2 regions of the Uliginosibacterium paludis genome follow, and region 1 is predicted to be linked to the other one. Evidence: predicted binding sites of a transcription regulator. Region 1 holds the regulator's gene; the other holds the start of a gene.

Evidence for each region. The regulator FNR, encoded in region 1, switches genes on or off when oxygen is low (the NO sensors DNR and NnrR bind a similar motif). The targets are predictions, from matches to a motif close to TTGANCTAGNTCAA.
Region 2: ABDB87_RS08735 (chaperone NapD) is a predicted target of FNR. The motif match lies at 2,489-2,502, and genes of this name have one in related genera.

What each region holds. Positions count from the first base shown of each region.
Region 1 covers NZ_JBDIVF010000003.1:99,514-104,695, forward strand. Annotated here, with positions in the region: gene ccoG (cytochrome c oxidase accessory protein CcoG) at 1-1,207, shown strand, start outside; gene ABDB87_RS09290 (FixH family protein) at 1,221-1,718, shown strand; gene ABDB87_RS09295 (universal stress protein) at 1,851-2,294, opposite strand; gene fnr (fumarate/nitrate reduction transcriptional regulator Fnr) at 2,555-3,325, opposite strand; gene hemN (oxygen-independent coproporphyrinogen III oxidase) at 3,385-4,767, shown strand; gene ABDB87_RS09310 (sulfite exporter TauE/SafE family protein) at 4,810-5,182, shown strand, end outside.
Region 2 covers NZ_JBDIVF010000002.1:794,186-799,367, forward strand. Annotated here, with positions in the region: gene napA (nitrate reductase catalytic subunit NapA) at 1-2,056, opposite strand, end outside; gene ABDB87_RS08735 (chaperone NapD) at 2,053-2,355, opposite strand; gene ABDB87_RS08740 (2'-5' RNA ligase family protein) at 2,569-3,117, opposite strand; gene ABDB87_RS08745 (inositol monophosphatase family protein) at 3,114-3,914, opposite strand; gene ABDB87_RS08750 (ABC transporter permease) at 3,916-4,731, opposite strand; gene ABDB87_RS08755 (ABC transporter permease) at 4,728-5,182, opposite strand, start outside.

The DNA of each region.
Region 1 (5,182 bases):
GAGAAAATTCTATATTTTCGGTTGGGTGTTCTGGCCTCAGGATGTTTTTTACCTCTCGGTCATCCTGATCATTTCCGCCTATTCGCTATTCCTTTTTACCGCTGCCGCAGGGCGACTCTGGTGTGGCTACGCGTGTCCTCAGACGGTCTATACCGAAATTTTTCTCTGGATTGAGCAGAAATTCGAAGGCGATCGCGGCAAGCGGATGAAGCTTGATGGCCAGAAGTTTTCTCTGCAGAAACTCTGGAGGAAGGGGGGGAAATATGTCGCATGGATTGCCTTGTCTGCGTGGACAGGCATAAGTTTCGTCGGATATTTCACCCCGATTCGCGAATTGCTGGCTGATCTGATCCAGTTTTCTGTGAGTGGCTGGGCATTGTTCTGGATCCTGTTTTACAGCGCATTCACCTATCTGATGGCCGGGGTGATGCGTGAGCAGGTATGCAAGTACATGTGTCCCTACGCCCGGTTCCAAGGGGTGATGTTCGATCCCGATACGCTGGTGATCACCTACGATGAGGCAAGAGGCGAGCCGAGGGGGTCGCGCCGGAAGGGGAGTGACCCTAAAGCCCAGGGTCTTGGTGATTGCGTGGATTGCGGCATCTGCGTGCAGGTTTGTCCGACGGGAATCGATATCCGTAAAGGATTGCAGTACGAATGTATTGGGTGTGCTGCGTGTATTGATGCCTGTGATCAGGTAATGGACAAGGTTGGGAGCCCCAGAGGTTTGATTCGGTATTCCACGGAAAACGCAATCAAACAGCATTGGGGAAGGGCTGATATCGTCCGGCACGTCTTGCGGCCGCGGATTCTCATCTACAGCGCTGCGCTCTGCGTGATCTGCATTGCTTTCGTGTGGGCGCTGGCTACCCGCACACCGCTGCGTCTTGATGTCATCAAGGATCGGTCAATCATTACGCGCGAAATCGAAGGCGGGCTGATTGAGAACGTTTACGTGCTGAACCTCATGAACATGAGTGAGGCCCCAAGAGTCTTGACGATCGGTGTTTCGGGACCCGAGGGCGTGCGTCTGGATGGGGCGGGAACTCTTCAGGTCGAAGCCGCTCAGAACAGGTCAGTGCCCGTACGGGTTCGTGTTCCCGCGGATGGCTTGAGCAAAGGTTCCCATTCCGTGTTTTTCATCGTGACGGCAGCTGACGATCCATCGCTGGAAATTCGGGAAAAAGCCGTTTTCATCGCACCTTGAAGAGGAGTTCTCCATGACACGGTTGATGGCGGCTGGAGCGCCATGGTATCGCCAAGGCTGGCCCTGGTTTTTGATGAGTCTGCCTGCCGCGGCGGTCATTGCGGGATTGGCGACCTGGTATGTCGCCTGGAAGTCCAACGACGGTCTGGTTGCGGAGGACTATTACAAGCAGGGTCTGGAGATCAATCGCTCTCTGGAAAGCCAGCAGATGGCCAAGCAGTTGGGGGTTTCCGGACTGTTGTCTTACGAAAATGGCGTAATCCGGCTGCGTGTCAGTGCTGCACGCGAGATCAGCTTTCCGGATGTTCTGGAATTGAACATTCTGAGTCCTGTCAGAGCAGGGAATGATCGGAACCTGAAGTTGACGCGTAACGGTGATCATTACGAGGCAAGGATGCCACCCTTGCCGGATGGGCACTGGAATCTGGCACTGGCAGATGGTGCGGGAACCTGGAGAATCCTTGGTGCCGAGCTTTTCCCCTTGAAGGGTGAGGCGGCCTTGCACCCCTGAGGTTTTATATCTGAAAGAGGCTGGGGCAAATTCTTGGCGGATCTCGAGTCTGTGTCAGTCAAGGCCGGGGCTCCTGGGAGTCCAGGCCTTGCTGCCAGATTCAATTGCGGTGTGGAGGAGTTGGGCCTTCCTCTAGCGATAGACGAGGACAGGGATCTTGCAGTGGGTAAGAACCTTGTGGGTTTCAGAGCCGATCAAGAGTCCGGCCAGTCCTTTTCTTCCATGCGAAGCCATGAACACGAGATCGCAGTGTTCCTGCTGAGCGCTTTCGATGATTACCTCGTAAGGCACGTCGCTGATCGCGGTTTTCGCATTCGCTTCCACGCCCGATCGCTTTGCGACTTCGGAGGCTTCGTTCAGTATCTTGCGGGCCTGCTCTTCGGTGCCCCGGGCAAAGTCTTCCCTGCTTTCCGGGGCGAGCATCGTGCCTTCGCCCGCAATGGGTAGAGGAAAGTCAGGTTGTATGTAGAGGAATGTGATCTGTGCATCGAGCGTTTTGGCCAGCGCGACAGCGCTATCAACCGCTTTCGACGACAGTTCGGTTCCGTCGGTTGGAACGAGCAAGTGCTTGTACATATGCAGTCTCCTTTTACAAAAAAGGCTACGGCGGGCGTGAGGCGTGGAGCGGGGCGTGTGTTCTGTTTCGCCTCTCCATTCCGCCGCATGTCACACGCGTGACGGGGCTCTCTGTTCAATGAGATTGTATGCCTCGAGCAGCATGGAGGTGCCCCGTACAATCCCTCATGCTATGAGGCTTGCCTTGTCCAAGGATAGGGGGCAGAAACGATTCGCGCGCCGGGAGGCGCGCGAAGAAGCAGGGCTCAAGCGTTCAGTGTTTAACTGGGCGCGTGATTGAGCAGCGCCTTGAGGCCGTCGGCGTCCAGAATGCGGATGTACTTCTGCTGTACGCCGATCAGCCCTTCGTCATGGAACTTGGAGAAGGCGCGGCTAACGGTCTCCAGTTTGAGACCCAGATAGGATCCGATTTCCTCGCGGGTCATTCGCAGGTGGAACTCCGAGGCGGAGTAGCCGCGGATGCGCATCCGCTGCGAGAGGTTCAGCAGGAATGCCGCGATGCGTTCCTCGGCTCTCATCGAACCCAGCAGGATCATGAGGCTCTGATCGCGAACGATCTCCCGGCTCATGAACTTGTGGAACTGCTGCTGCAGAGACTTGATATGACGGGACAAGTCTTCAAGCTGATCGTACGGCATGATGCAGACTTCGCTGTCTTCCAGGGCCGTGGCATTGCAGACGTGGCGATCATTGCTGATCCCGTCCATGCCGAGAATTTCCCCAGCCATCTGGAAGCCGGTCACTTGTTCCAAGCCTTCTTCCGTCAGGATGTCAGTCTTGAAGAAGCCGGTACGAATCGCATAAATCGCTTCAAAAGCGTCTCCAGCGCGGTACAACTGCTGTCCACGCTTGAGTTTGCGTTTGACGACCAACTCATCCAGCTTGTGAAGGTCGCTATCCTCCAGACCAACGGCGAGGCAAAGCTCTCGCAGGTTGCACTGGCTGCAAGCGATCCGGATGTTGTTGGGTGTCAGGGTAATGTTCACTTTCTGGTCCACGTCGGTGAGTGTACCTTGGGACTTGATCGGCATCAACGTTTTTGCAGTATAAGTCTGAGATTGTGATCTGCTTGATGAAATGAGCTTGAATCGTGCAACAGACGATAATTTTCGATCCTGACCTTATCCGTCGCTTCGATATACCAGGTCCCAGATACACTTCTTATCCGACGGCGGACAGGTTTCTGCAGGAGTTCGAGCAGCATGCGAAGGCTGACAGCCTGAAGACGGTTGTGGCAGGTGTGAAGTCCCCGCTTTCCCTCTATTTCCACATCCCGTTCTGCAACACCATCTGTTACTACTGCGCCTGTAACAAGATCATCACCAAGGATCGCTCTCTGTCAGAGCGCTACATTTCCTATCTGGAGAAGGAAATGGCGCTGCAGGCAGCCTTGCTGCCACAGCGTGGGGTCGTAACGCAGATGCACTGGGGAGGGGGGACGCCCACCTTTCTCAGTCAGGCAGAGATCCGGCGTTTGATGGCTTCCATTCGTAGCCATTTTGAACTGGCCGAGGAGGGGGAGTTTTCCATTGAAGTGGATCCACGCAAGGTGACATCGGAGGTGGTGGCGCAGCTTGCTTCCGAAGGGTTCAACCGTATGAGCGTCGGTGTGCAGGACTTTGATCCCAGGGTGCAAGCTGCGGTTAACCGGATTCAGAGCGTGGATGAGACGCACGCGGTCATCGCTGCCGCCCGTGCCGAGGGTTTCCAGTCGATCAGTGTCGATCTGATCTATGGTTTGCCGCACCAGAACGTGGAGCGCTTTGCGACGACCCTGAACACTGTGCTCGGGATGCGGCCTGACCGGATTGCGCTCTACAACTATGCACATTTGCCGACGCGTTTCATGCCTCAGAGGCGGATCAATGAGGCGGATCTCCCTCCGCCCGACGAGAAGCTCCGCATCCTTGCGCTGGCCATTGAACGGCTTGACAAGGCTGGCTACGTCTATATCGGCATGGATCACTTTGCGCGACCCGATGACGAACTTGCCGTTGCGCAACGCAGTGGTCGATTGCAACGCAATTTTCAGGGCTATTCCACTCACGCTGAGTGCGATTTGCTGGCGTTCGGGGTTTCCTCTATAGGCAAGGCGGGGGGGGCATTCAGCCAGAATCACCGTGATCTGGAGCCCTATTACGCAGCACTTGATCGCAACGAACTGCCTGTGCTCAGAGGCTGGGCCCTTTCAGAGGATGACAATCTGAGAAATGCGGTCATTCAGACGCTGATGTGCGATTTCGAGCTGACGTATGAGATTTTCAATCGTCGGTACGGCATTGATTTTGTCGGCAGATTCGAGCCGGAGCTTCAGGAACTGGCTGAGCTTGCTGCGGCAGGTCTGCTTGACATGGACAAGCAGGGGATCCGAGTTACGGACGCCGGCAGGATGCTCGTCCGGATCGTGGCCATGGTATTTGATCGCTATCTCCGCAGTGACCGGGAAAAGCGACGTTACTCCCGGGTCATCTGACACAGCCGCTACAATGGGCCATGACATGTCTTCAGGTGCACCGTGGCTGATTTTTCCTCGAGTGGTTTTGTTTCGGTTTTTCTGATCGGCTTGCTGGGCGGCGCGCATTGCATCGGGATGTGCGGCGGCATTGTCGGGGCGCTTTCAGCGAGTGGCTCCGGCAATGGACAAGGTTTCTGGGGGCGAAATCTGGCCTATAACGGCGGCCGGATCGTCAGCTATGGGCTGACCGGCTTGATCGTCGGGGCCGTTGGTTCCGCAACCATGCTCTTCAATCATGTCCTGCCTGTCCAGCTGACTCTGTATGTGTTGGCCAACCTTCTTCTGATTGCGATGGGCGTGTATCTGATGGGCTACACGCACGTACTGGCAGGGGTAGAAAAGGGCGGGCAGTTCCTTTGGCGAAGATTGCAGC
Region 2 (5,182 bases), on a different contig from region 1:
ACAGCGTCTCCTTGCCATCCACCACCGGCCAGCGCAGGCCGCGCGCCTTGTGATAGGCATCGAAGCTCGCCAGGTCATGGCCGTGCCCGCGGCCGAAGCTCGCGTATTCCTCGAACAGCCCCTTCTGCAGGTAGTAGCCGAGCTGCTTCGACTCGTCGTTCATGTAGCCCTTGATCGCGTGGCTGTTGGCCTTGTCGACGTCCGCGAGCGGGAACCTGTTCACCACCTTGTTGGCATAGAGCACGTCGTAGAGCGTCTTGCCCTTGTACTCCGGCTTCTTCGCGATCAGCTCGGCCGGCCAGACTTCCTCGACCTTGAAGCGCTTCGAGAATTCGATGTACTGCCACAGATCGCTCCTGGCCTGACCCGGCGCGCTGACCTGCTGGCGCCAGAACTGGGTGCGGCGCTCCGCATTGCCGAAGGCGCCTTCCTTCTCGGTCCACATCGCGCTGGGCAGGATCAGGTCGGCCGCCAGGGCCGACACGGTGGGATAGACGTCCGACACCACCACGAAGGCCTTGGGATTGCGCCAGCCGGGATAGACCTCGCCGTTGATGTTCGGCCCGGCCTGCATGTTGTTGGTAGTGGAGGTCCAGTAGCAGGCGACCTTGCCATCCTTCAGCGCGCGGCTCTGAGCCACGGCATGCAGACCGACCTTGTCACCGATGGTGCCTTCGGGCAGTTGCCAGATTTCCTCGGCATGCTTGCGATGCTCGGGGTTGGTCACGACCATGTCGGCCGGCAGGCGGTGGGCGAAGGTACCCACCTCGCGCGCAGTGCCGCAGGCGCTGGGCTGACCGGTCAGCGAGAAGGGGCTGTTGCCCGGCTCGGAGATCTTTCCGGTGAGCAGGTGAACGTTGTAGATCATGTTGTTCACCCAGGTGCCGCGGGTATGCTGATTGAATCCCATGGTCCAGAATGAGACGATTTTCTTCTTCGGGTCGGCATACAGCTCGGCGAGCTTTTTCAGGCGCTCGGCCGGCACGCGGGAGAGCTTGCTGACTTTCTCCAGCGTGTATTCGGAGACGAACTTCGCAAACTCCTCGAAGCTGATCGGCTCGGCCTTGCCGCTGTCACCCTTGGGTTTGCCGTCCGCGCCGGGGTAGCCGTTGCTGCTGGCCTTCGCTTCCAGCGGATGATCGGGGCGCAGGCCGAAGCCGATGTCGCCCTCGCCCTTCTTGAAGTTCACATGCTTCTTCACGAAATCCTGATTCACCCGCTTCGTCTGGATGATGTGGTTGCAGATGTAATTCAGGATCGCGAGATCGGTGTTCGGCACGAAGACCATGCCGTTGTCGGCCAGATCGAAACTGCGGTGCTCGAAGGTGGAGAGCACATGCACCTGGCATTCACTGTGGGAGAGCCGGCGATCGGTCACGCGGCTCCACAGGATCGGGTGCATTTCCGCCATGTTGGAGCCCCAGAGCACGAAGGCGTCGGTCTGCTCGATGTCGTCATAACAGCCCATCGGCTCGTCGATGCCGAAGGTGCGCATGAAGCCGGTCACGGCCGAGGCCATGCAGTGGCGCGCATTCGGGTCGAGGTTGTTGGAGCGGAAGCCGGCTTTCCAGAGCTTCGCAGCGGCGTAGCCTTCGAAGATGGTCCACTGGCCCGAGCCGAACATCGCGATCGAGCCGGGGCCGGTTTCCTTCAGCGCGGCTTTCCACTTCTCGGCCATGATGTCGAAGGCCGCATCCCAGCTGATCGGGGTGAATTCGCCTTCCTTGTCGAACTTGCCGTTCTTCATGCGCAGCAGCGGCTGGGTGAGGCGGTCTGCGCCGTACATGATCTTTGACAGGAAGTAGCCCTTGATGCAGTTCAGGCCGCGATTGACCGGCGCGTCCGGGTCCCCCTGGGTGGCCACCACCCGGCCGTTCTGCACGCCCACCAGCACCGAGCAGCCGGTGCCGCAGAAGCGGCAGGGCGCCTTGTCCCAGCGCACTTCGCCGGGCGCGCTGGCGGCCGTGGCGGCATGCACCAGCGAACTGCCGGTGGCCGTGGCGGCTGCGGCGGCAAGCGCCTGGCTCTTGATGAAATCGCGACGCGACATGCTCATGATCGGTTCTCCTCCTGTTTTGCGCGTGACTTGGCGAAGGCATCGTTGATCTCTGCCAGCGTTGCGTCCTCATCGGTGTATTCGTAGGCCAGCGTGGTGCCGAGTACCCGTGGTGTGATCGACACCGCCAGGATCGAGTCGGAGACGGCATAGCCTTCGCCGTCTTCCACCATCACGACGAGCCGGCCGCCGTCAGGTGCCACGCCGTGCAGGCTCACGCCCGGAATGCGGGCGAGGTCGGCGGCAACGAGATCGGCCTCTTCGGGGCGGATACGTGCGAGCAGGCTGGCAATCTTCATGGCATCTCTCGTGGTGATGGCGGTTCATCAGGCTAGTTCGTGCTCCGGATGGGTGCATGTGATATGCCCGAGCGGAGAGGCACGCTTGTGGTGCGCCACGACCCTATGAGATTTGTTTGACCGCGCTGACGCCTTGATTCGAGTCAAGAAGCCGGCCAGGGTGGCGGGATCTGCGGGTAAACGTTGAGGCCGAGCTGCAGGCGGCGTCGCCGCTCAGCGCAGCGGCAGGATCTCGAGCAGTCGCCAGTCGGCGATGGGGACGTCCTTCGAGGAATGGACGAGCGCGAGACGGTCCAGGCGCAGCGGACCGAGTGCGTTGAGCACCGGATGATGCGGCGCCGCAAGGGTGGTGCGTGGCACGGCCTCGCGCGGCTCGCCATAGGCCAGGCTCAGATGGGGAAAGGGCGAGAGCCCGTGGCGCGTGCCGCTGAGCCCGGCGCACGCCGCCTGCAGTGCGTCGAATGCGGCATCCGGGGCGAGTTCCAGATAGAGCGAGCGGAAGAAGTGGGGTGAGCTGGCAAGCGCCTGCCGGGCCAGCGTGAGCGCCGGCTGCTCGCGGGCGAGTGCCTGGGCGAGTGCCTGGGCGAGTGCGCGGCCCTGCGACTCGTCGAGCGCGAGGTCGCCCTGCAGCGTGACGTGCGCGGTGAAGGGCGGGGTCAGGAAGCGGGGCGAGAGCGCCGCAATGCAGGCATCCAGCACGGCGGCCTGGGCGACTGCGGGCAGCAGCCAGATCGAGAGGTGGGCGGCTGGCGTCGTGCTCATGCGGCGGTGATGCCGGAAAAGGTGGTGACGAGGAAGTCACGCAGGGCCGGCGTGCAGGCCAGCACCGGATTGCCTTCGACGAGCGCCTCGCCGTGCAGGAAGGGTGCGCTCCAGCCACCGGCTTCGCGAATGAGGCACAGGCCGGCCAGCACATCCCATGAATTGATGTGCGGCTCCCAGTAGCCGTCGAGGCGGCCATCGGCCACCAGTGCGAGGCTCAGCGCGCCGCTGCCGATCCGGGCGTATTCGCAGCGGGCGTCCAGCAGCGCGCGCACGGCCCCGGCATGCAGGCCCACCGGCCGCCGCCGGCTGTAGCCCAGGCCGATGCGCGCGTCTTCCGGCAGGCGGGCGGAAGACACCCGGATCGGCCGGCCGTTGCAGTGAGCCCCCAGACCCAGCCGGGCGGTGTAGAGCTCGTCGGCTACCGGATTGAAGATCAGGCCGAAGCGGATTTCACCGGCCTGCACCAGGGCGACCGAAATGCACCACAGCGGCAGACCGCGTGCATAGTTGATGGTGCCGTCGATGGGGTCAATCACCCATATGGCATCGTCATCCGTGCGGCCGGCGTGGGTGCCGCCTTCCTCGCCGAGGATTGCGTCATCCGGAAACGCCGTGCGGATGCCTGCCACCAGCAGCGCTTCGACCGCATGGTCGACCGGCGTCACGAAATCCTGGAGGCCCTTGCGACCGACCTGCAGGCCGCTGCTGCGGAAGTGGCCGAGGGCCAGCTGGCCCGCCTCGCGAACAAGCCGGGCAGCAAGCTCGAAGCGGCTGGAAAACGGATCGCTGCGCATCTCAGGTTCCCACGCGTGCCAGCACATCCGAACGCAGGAAGCGTTCGACGATGAACATGAACAGGATCGAGGGCAGCAGCAGGATCAGCGCGGTGATCGAGGCGATCTGGTAGTTGCCCTCCATGGCGGCCGAATACAGTTGCAGCGGCAGTGTGACGATGTTGGGCGAGCCGACGAAGAAGCTGCCGGAGAACTCGTCCATCGAGATCAGGAAGACGAAGATTGCGCTGGCGATGATGCCGGGGCTGGCCTGCGGCAGCGTGATGCGGAAGAAGGCTGCGAGCGGCGAGGCGCCCAGATTGCGCGCCGCCTCCACCTGATCGGACGCGATGGCGGCGAACGCGGCCGAGCTGATCCACACCGAGAACACCAGCCCCTGCAGCGTGTGCACCAGCACCACGCCGGTGATCGTGCCGTTGAGCCCGAGGCTGTAGAAAATGCGGGCCATGTTCAGATGCACCGCAATGGCCGGGAAGGCCTGGGGCAGCAGGAAAACCAGCAGAAAGACGCTGCGCAGCGGCAGGCTGCGGCGCGACAGTGCATAGCCGGCGGGGATCGCCAGCAGGGTGCTGAGGCTCACCGTCAGCAGCGCGATCAGGATGCTTTTCGACAGCGCCAGCATCGCGCCGGCTTCCGGCCGGAAGACCCGTCCCCAATAGCTGAAGCCCCAGTGCAGCGGCAGTTTTGACGGGAAGTACCAGGCTTCGGCCACGCTCCACAGAAGCAGGTTCAGCAGCGGGCCGAAGATCGCGATCGCCAGCAGCAGGATCAGCAGGCTGCGCAGCGCGCTGCCACCGAAGGAGAGGAGCCTGTTCATGTGCCGCTCCGGTCACGCAGGCCCTGGCGCAGATAGACCCAGGCCGCAGCACCGCACATCAGCCAGGAGATGAAGCCCAGCGCGTTGGCCACGCCGTAGTCGGCGTAGGAGGCGACCCGCCAGGCCATATCCACGGTGATCAGGGTCGGGCTGCCGGCGTTGATCATCATCGGCACCGACAGCACCGAGAGGATGGCGACGAAGGAGAGGATCAGCCCCACCAGCAGCGTCGGCATCACTTGCGGCAGCACGATGCCGCCCAGCACGCGCAGGCGGCTCGCACCCAGGTTGCGGCCGGCTTCGATCATCGAGCGGTCCAGCGAGGCCATTGCGCCGGCGAGCAGCAGCGTGGCAAACGGCAACTGCTTCCAGACGAAGGTGAAGACCATGCCGCGCCAGTCGAGAAAGCTCATCGCCTGCAGGGGCTCGAGCAGGCCGCTGGCCATCAGCG